One region of the Falsiroseomonas sp. HC035 genome, then DNA from elsewhere that is predicted to be linked to it. Evidence: predicted binding sites of a transcription regulator. Region 1 holds the regulator's gene; the other holds the start of a gene.
What was found. The regulator LexA, encoded in region 1, represses DNA repair genes until DNA is damaged. The targets are predictions, from matches to a motif close to TGTTCTANNTANGTTC.
Positions count from the first base shown of each region.

Region 2: the regulator LexA is predicted to act here: its motif matches at 1,690-1,705, upstream of ACLF3G_RS17370 (ImuA family protein).

Region 1 covers NZ_JBNXUN010000009.1:62,084-65,488, forward strand. The annotation lists gene ACLF3G_RS18755 (molybdopterin molybdotransferase MoeA) at 1-912, shown strand, start outside; gene lexA (transcriptional repressor LexA) at 1,047-1,766, shown strand; gene ACLF3G_RS18765 (ComEC/Rec2 family competence protein) at 1,950-3,405, opposite strand, start outside.
Region 2 covers NZ_JBNXUN010000008.1:23,812-27,216, reverse strand. The annotation lists gene ACLF3G_RS17375 (Y-family DNA polymerase) at 1-773, opposite strand, end outside; gene ACLF3G_RS17370 (ImuA family protein) at 888-1,664, opposite strand; gene motA (flagellar motor stator protein MotA) at 1,866-2,732, opposite strand; gene ACLF3G_RS17360 (flagellar motor protein MotB) at 2,729-3,405, opposite strand, start outside.

The sequences.
Region 1 (3,405 bases):
CCCGGGGCTGATGGCATCCTGCTGCAGGAGGATGCCGAGGAAGCCGGCGGCGTGGTGACGGTGCGGGAGGCCGTGGCGCCGCAGCGCTGGATCAGGCGGCGTGGCCTGGACTTCACCACGGGCGACATCCTGCTGCCCGCCGGACGCCGGTTGACGGCCCGGGACATCGGCCTCGCCGCCGCTGCCAACCACCCCTGGCTGATGGTGCATCGCCGCCCGCGCATCGGCATTCTGGCCACGGGCGACGAGATCGCCCTGCCCGGCGAGCCGATCCCGCCCGGCGGCATCGTCAGCAGCAACGCCCATGCCCTGGCCGCCCTGGTGCGGGCCGGCGGCGGCGATCCGCTGGTGCTGCCCATCGTGGCGGATGATCGGGATGCGATCGCCGCCGCCGCCACGGCCTCCCGCGGCTGCGACCTGCTGGTGACGACGGGCGGCGCCAGCGTGGGCGAGCATGACCTGATCCAGGCAGCGCTCGGCCGGGACGGCTTTGCGCTGGATTTCTGGAAGATCGCCATGCGGCCGGGCAAGCCGCTGATCTGGGGCCGGCTCGGCGCCACGCCGGTGCTGGGCCTGCCCGGCAACCCAGTCTCCGCCCTGGTCTGTGGCGTGCAGTTCCTGCTGCCGGCACTCGCCGTGCTGTCCGGGCTGCCGCCCGCGGCGCCGCGCACCATCCTGGTCCGGGCCGGCGCCGACCTGCCGGCGAATGACCGCCGATTCGATCATTTACGCGCCACGCTCGGCACCGATTCGGACAGCCACATCACTGCCACCCCGTTTCCGCAGCAGGACAGCTCCATGTTAGCCAATCTGGCGCGGGCAGAAGCGCTGATCCTGAGGCCGCCCTTGGCGCCGGCCCTGCCCAAGGGGGCCGAGGTGCCGGCCATCCCATTGGGCCAGTTCGGCATCTAAGCCCCGCTACGGCGCGTTTTTTGGCAAGAGCCGCGAAAAAGATTTGACGGCCTCGCAGGAACCTACATAGAACATCCATGCCGGTTGCCCGTTTGTTCGGCACCCCGTGGTCCCCCGACCGGCTGGAGAACGCCATGCTGACGCGCAAGCAGCACGAGTTGCTGATGTTCATCGACAAGCACCTGCGCGCGACCGGCTTCTCGCCTTCCTTCGAGGAGATGAAGGACGCGCTGCGCCTCAAATCCAAATCCGGCATCCACCGCCTGATAACGGCCCTGGAGGAACGAGGCTTCCTGAAGCGCCGCGCGCACCGCGCCCGTGCGCTGGAGGTTGTGCGCCTGCCGGAAAACGTCGCGCCGCGCCGGGCCGATCCCGGGCCGGCACCTGCTCCGCCATCCTTCACGCCGAACGTGATCCGGGGCCATTTCGCGCCGGGCCTTGCCGGGGTGCAGAAGGCAGCGAACGAAGCGGGCTCTGTCGCCCTGCCGCTGTATGGTCGGATTGCTGCCGGCATGCCGATCGAGGCGCTGCGCGACACCTCGGCCAGCATCGACGTCCCGGCCGCGCTGCTGAGCGGCGGCGAGCATTATGCGCTGGAGGTGGCTGGCGATTCGATGATGGAGGCTGGCATCCTGGACGGCGACACGGTGATCATCCGCCGCGGCGATACGGCCGACAGCGGCGCGATCGTGGTGGCACTGGTCGATGACCAGGAGGTCACGCTGAAACGCCTTCGTCGCAAGGGCAATTCGGTGGCGCTGGAGCCTGCGAACCGCGCCTACGAGACGCGCATTTTCGGGCCGGACCGGGTTCGGGTTCAGGGCCGGTTGATCGGCCTGCTGCGCCGCTACTGAGCCCTCAGTAGGGGTCCCATTCGTGGCGGCGTGCCGCACGCCAGGCGTGCAGCCGCTGCCACGCTGCCGTGGCGACGACACCGCTCAGAATCCCGGCGACCAGCATCCATGCCATGTCCATGACTCGCGTCCTTTCCGCCCTTCCTGTCCGGGCATCCTGGATCTGGCCCGGCTAAGGCATGGTTAACGCGATCCCGTATCGACGGTTGCGCGCGGCAGGTCGGAGGCGCGACCTGGCATCGGGACCGGCGGCACCCAGGGGCGGTCGCCTCGCAGGCCGCGGTCCGTGCGGATGACGGCCGCCGTGCCGAGCCAGGCGGCCTGGGCGCCGTCGCGCCACATCGCGAACCGGTCAATGGTGACGCCGCTGCGGCAGCGCGGCTCCATCGCCTCGAGCGCCACGACCAGCGCAGCGTGGCCGCAGGCCTGTCCGGGGTCCAGGGGCGGCATACGCTCCCCGCGCCGCGCCGGTGGCCCCCGTAGCAGCACGGCGACGGCGCTGCCGGGCCTTGGCTGGAAGCGGCACGCTGTCGGCGTGCACGAAATGGCGCCGCCCGCGACTTCCCCCTGTCCCGGCAGTGCCAGCGCTTGGGTCGCGCCCATCGCGCGCAGCATGTTGTCGCGCGCGAAGTTGCGGGCCCCCGGGACGCGGTAGAGGTAAATCCCGTCCGCCGTGCGCAGCGCCACCAGCCGGGCGTCGCTGGACACCAGCAGGTCCGGCGGTGGCGAGACGAGACCCGCCGCCAGGCCCGCCAGGATCACCGGCACCCCGAACAGCCGCAGACCGCCGCGCCACAGGCACAGCCAGCAGAATCCGAAGGCCGCCAGCGCCAGCCCCCAGCCCGGCAGTGGGGGCATCGCCGGCGCAGCCCCCGGCATGTCTGCGACCAGACGCGCCACGAGCAGGATGCACTCAACCCCCCATCCCATGGCCCAGAGCGGCCAGTCCTGCAGTCCGATCGGCAGCGCCAGCACCGCCGCCAGCGCGGCCGGCATCACCAGCAGGGAAGTCAGCGGCACCGCCACCGCATTGGCCAGCACCCCGAACACCTGCAACCGCCCGAAGTGGTGCAGGCCGGACGGGGCGGTGGCCGCGCCCGCCAGCAGGGATGTCAGCACCAGCCCTGCCAGCAGCAGCAGGCCGCGCCGCCACCAGGCGCGCCGGGGCTCCAGCCGCGCCAGCCAGGGCCGCAGGGCGTCATGCCCGGCGATCAGCGCCAGCACCGCGCCGAAGGACATCTGGAAGGATGGCCCCAGCACTTCCGCCGGCGCCACCACCAGCACCGCCGCGGCGGCCATGGCCAGCACCCGCAGCGACAGCGCCCTTCGCCCGGCGAGCAGCGCCAGCGTCATCAGCGCCGCCATGCCGAGGCAGCGTTGCATCGGCACCTGCGATCCGGTCAGCAGCATGTAGAATGCCCCCGCCGCCAGCGCCCCCACCGCCGCCACGGCCTTCCCCGGCACCCGCAGCGCCACCCAGGGCACCAGCGCCAGGCCCGCCCGCAGCACGCCGAAGACCAGCCCCATGACGATTGCCATGTGCAGGCCGGACACCGACAGCAGGTGCGCCAGCCCGGAATCGCGCATCGCAACCATGGCCGGCTCCGGGATGCCGCTCTGCGTACCGGTGATCAGCGCC
Region 2 (3,405 bases), on a different contig from region 1:
CGCGTCACGATCGGCTCCAGCAATTCGATCGCGGAGGCGAGGTCGGGCGGCGGCAGCACCGGCTGGATGGCCTGCGGGCGGTGGCCCGTCACCGCATCCAGCGCGTCCAGCAGCTTCTGGCCGAAGCGGCGTGCCAGCGGGCCGCGTGGCTGGTCCAGCAAATCCCGCACCCGGCGCAGGCCGAGTCGCGCCAGATCCTCCCGCATCGCCGCGTCCAGCCGCAGCGCGGGGCCGAGCGGCAGCGGCGCGGCCAGCGCCGGCTCGATGCCGGAGGCGGCGATGGGGTTGTCCGTGCGGGCACGGGCCAGGGCGGCGGCGGTGGCAGCGGCGCCGGCCACGGCGCCTTGCGGTGCCAGCCCGGCGCGACGCAGCCGGGCCAGCGCATCGGCCAGCAACGCGGCTTCCCCACCCCACAGATGGTCGCAGCCGGTGGTGTCGAGGATCAGCCCTTCCGGCGGATCAATCGCCGCGAGCGGCGTGTAGCGGCGCGCCCACAGCGCCAGGGCGCGCAGCGCGCGCGCATCGGCCTCCCGCGCCGCGGGGCGCAGCAGCAGGTCGGGCGTGATGGCCTGGGCATCGGCCAGCGCCTGGCCCGGGCTCAGCCCAAGTTCCGCGGCGGCCGCGTCCACGGCGACCAGCAGGCGGCGGCTTCCCATGGAGTCCCAGGTCGCCAGCGGACGGCCCGGCAAGTCCGGCTCCGCCCGCCGCAGCCGCGCGATGGCCAAGTCCGGCAGGTGCAGGGCCAGGAAGCGGCGAGTCGTGTCAGCTTCCATCAAGCGTGACCTGTGCCCGCCAAAGGCGGGCGAGCGCCCGAAGGGGCGCCGCGGCCCATGCCGCGCAGCCAGGTGCGCGGAGGCGCACGCCGGCGATTGAGGCAGGATTCAACATCATCTCCGGGCGCGCCGGGTGCGGGTCGGCTCGGCCGACACCTCCGTCTCCTCCAGGTCGAGCGCGCCGGAGGCGGCGCGCCAGGTGACGGACCATGGCCCGTCCGGCTTGCCGCCGCGGGCGCGCAGCAATTCCAGCTGCCAGCGCGGATCTTCCAGCCCATGCCCGGCGCCGCCGGAGGGCAGCGGCGCCACGCGCCAACTCGTGGCCGCCGCGCTGGGGTCCGGGTTCGGCAGGTCCGGCCGCAGCACCAGGCCGAGCGCGCCGCCGGTCTCGGCGGCCAGTTGCAGGCGGCGGGTCGCGGTCAGGTCCAGCCGGGCCGGCGCCTCCCACCCCGTGGCCAACAGCGCGCCGGTGACGGCGGGGCAGCGCAGCGCCTCCTCCATCGCCCACAGCGCATCCGCCCAGCGTTCCGCCCGCACCAGCACCAAATTGGCGGGAGACAAGCCGCAGCGGGCGAGGCCGGGCGGCCAGGCCTGAAATTCGTCCCGGTCGGTGGCGATCCACAGCACCGTGCCGCCGCTGCGGGCCAGCAGCATGGCGCAGAAGGCGGCGGCGCTGCCGGGGCTGGTGCCGGCCACCTCATGCATCGCGGCGCGCGCCAGCCCGCCGCCGGGCAGCGGGATGCCGTCGCACACCGGCACCGGCGCCATGCCATGCCTGGCACGGCCGCCACCTTCCAGCCGCGCCACGCGCGCACGCAGCGCGGCCAGTACGGCCGCCTGGTCGAGCGGGGCCGAATCCGGCGGAGGAGGAGGAGTCTCGGCGGGCTGCATCGCGCCGACGATGGCCGAGCGATCCGAACAAATCAAGAACAACCAGGGCGACAAAAAGTCATCCTGCGCGACGGGGTTGCCGCGGGGGATGCGGCGCGGCGGGCATCGCGCTGAAACCCCTGGCATCCCGGCCCGCCACCGGGCCCTCACATTTTTTCGCGCCCTTCACGGCGGGCGGCAAGCCGGCCCAGCTTGTCAGGCCTAGCCGATCTGCAGGCTCTGCAACGCCTCCTCGAGCTCGGCGAAGCTCGGCATGGAATGCGAGGGTGCGGCCTTGCGCCCGGCTTCCACGGCCACCTGCGGCGCATTGCCGTGCAGATGCGCGACGAGCACGGCGCGGATCACCTCGTAGTATTTGCAATCCTCCTCGATCACGCCGTTCAGCCGCGACGCCATCGGCCCCATCACGCCATAGGCCAGCAGGATGCCGAGGAAGGTGCCGACCAGCGCGCCGCCGATCATGCCGCCGAGCACGGCGGGCGGGCTGTCGATGCTGGCCATGGTCTTGATGACGCCGAGTACGGCGGCGACGATGCCGAGCGCCGGCAGCGCATCCGCCGTGGTCTGGAAGGTGTGCGCCACATGCAGTTCCTCCGCCCGCACCTTCTTCAACTCCTTGGACATGATGTCCTCGATCTGGTGCGGATCGTCGGCGTTCATGCCGACCATGCGCAGATAGTCGCAGATCATCGCCACCGCGATCCTGTCCGCCATGATCTTCGGGAACTTCTGGAAGGCCGGGCTTTCCGATGGCTTCTCGATATGCGCCTCCAGCGCCATCGCGCCCTTGGTCTGCGCCAGCCGCACGAACCAGTACAGCATCGACAGCAGGTCGACGTATTCATGCTTGTGGAAGCGTTCCCCCTTCAGGATTTTCCCGAAGCCTCCGAGCGTGTGCTTGATGCCGGCCACGCTGTTCGCCATCACGAAAGCGCCGATCGCGGCGCCGCCGATCATCATCATCTCATACGGCAGCGACTTCAGGATGATGCCGAACTTGCCGCCGGCAATCATGTAGCCGCCGAACACCATGGCCAGCAGGAAGACCAGGCCGCCGATCGTCGTCATGGCGCGGCCACCTGCGGTACGGTGCGCGGCGTTGGGGGATTCTCGCGCAGCAGCGTGATGGAGACGCGGCGATTGGCCGCCGCGTTCGGCGTCTCCGGCAGCAGCAGGTCACGTTCCGCATTGCCGGTGACGCTGCGGATGCGCGCCACCGGCAGGCCGGCCTCCGTCAGCAGCCGGCGCGTGACGTTGGCGCGTTCCGCCGACAGATCCCAGTTGGAGCGGTCGCCGCCGCCGCGGAACGGGGTGGCGTCGGTGTGCCCGGCCACCGCGATCTCGTTCGGCAGCCGCGCCACCACCTGCGTGACCCGCGCCAGCAGGCCTCGTGCGCGGTCGTTCGGCGCGCTGCCGCCGAGCGCGAACATCGGCTGCCGGTCGGCGTCCAGCAATTGGATGCGCAGCCCCTCCGGCACCTGTTCCACCAGAAGCTGCTGCGCCAGTTCCGCCAGCAGCGGGTCCTCCGCCACGGCGGCACGAATATCCTCCGCCGCCCGCTCGAAGGCCTCGCGCTCCCGCCGCTGGTGTTCGGTGCGCAGCGCGGCATCGGTCAGCGCGCGGGCATCGGCCCCGACCTGTTGCTGGGCCTGGCGCTGCATCTCGCGCGGGTCGGCATCGCCGGGCGGCAGGTCGGCGCGCGCCTGGCGGATGCGGCGCAACTCGGCCTCCTCATCCTCAC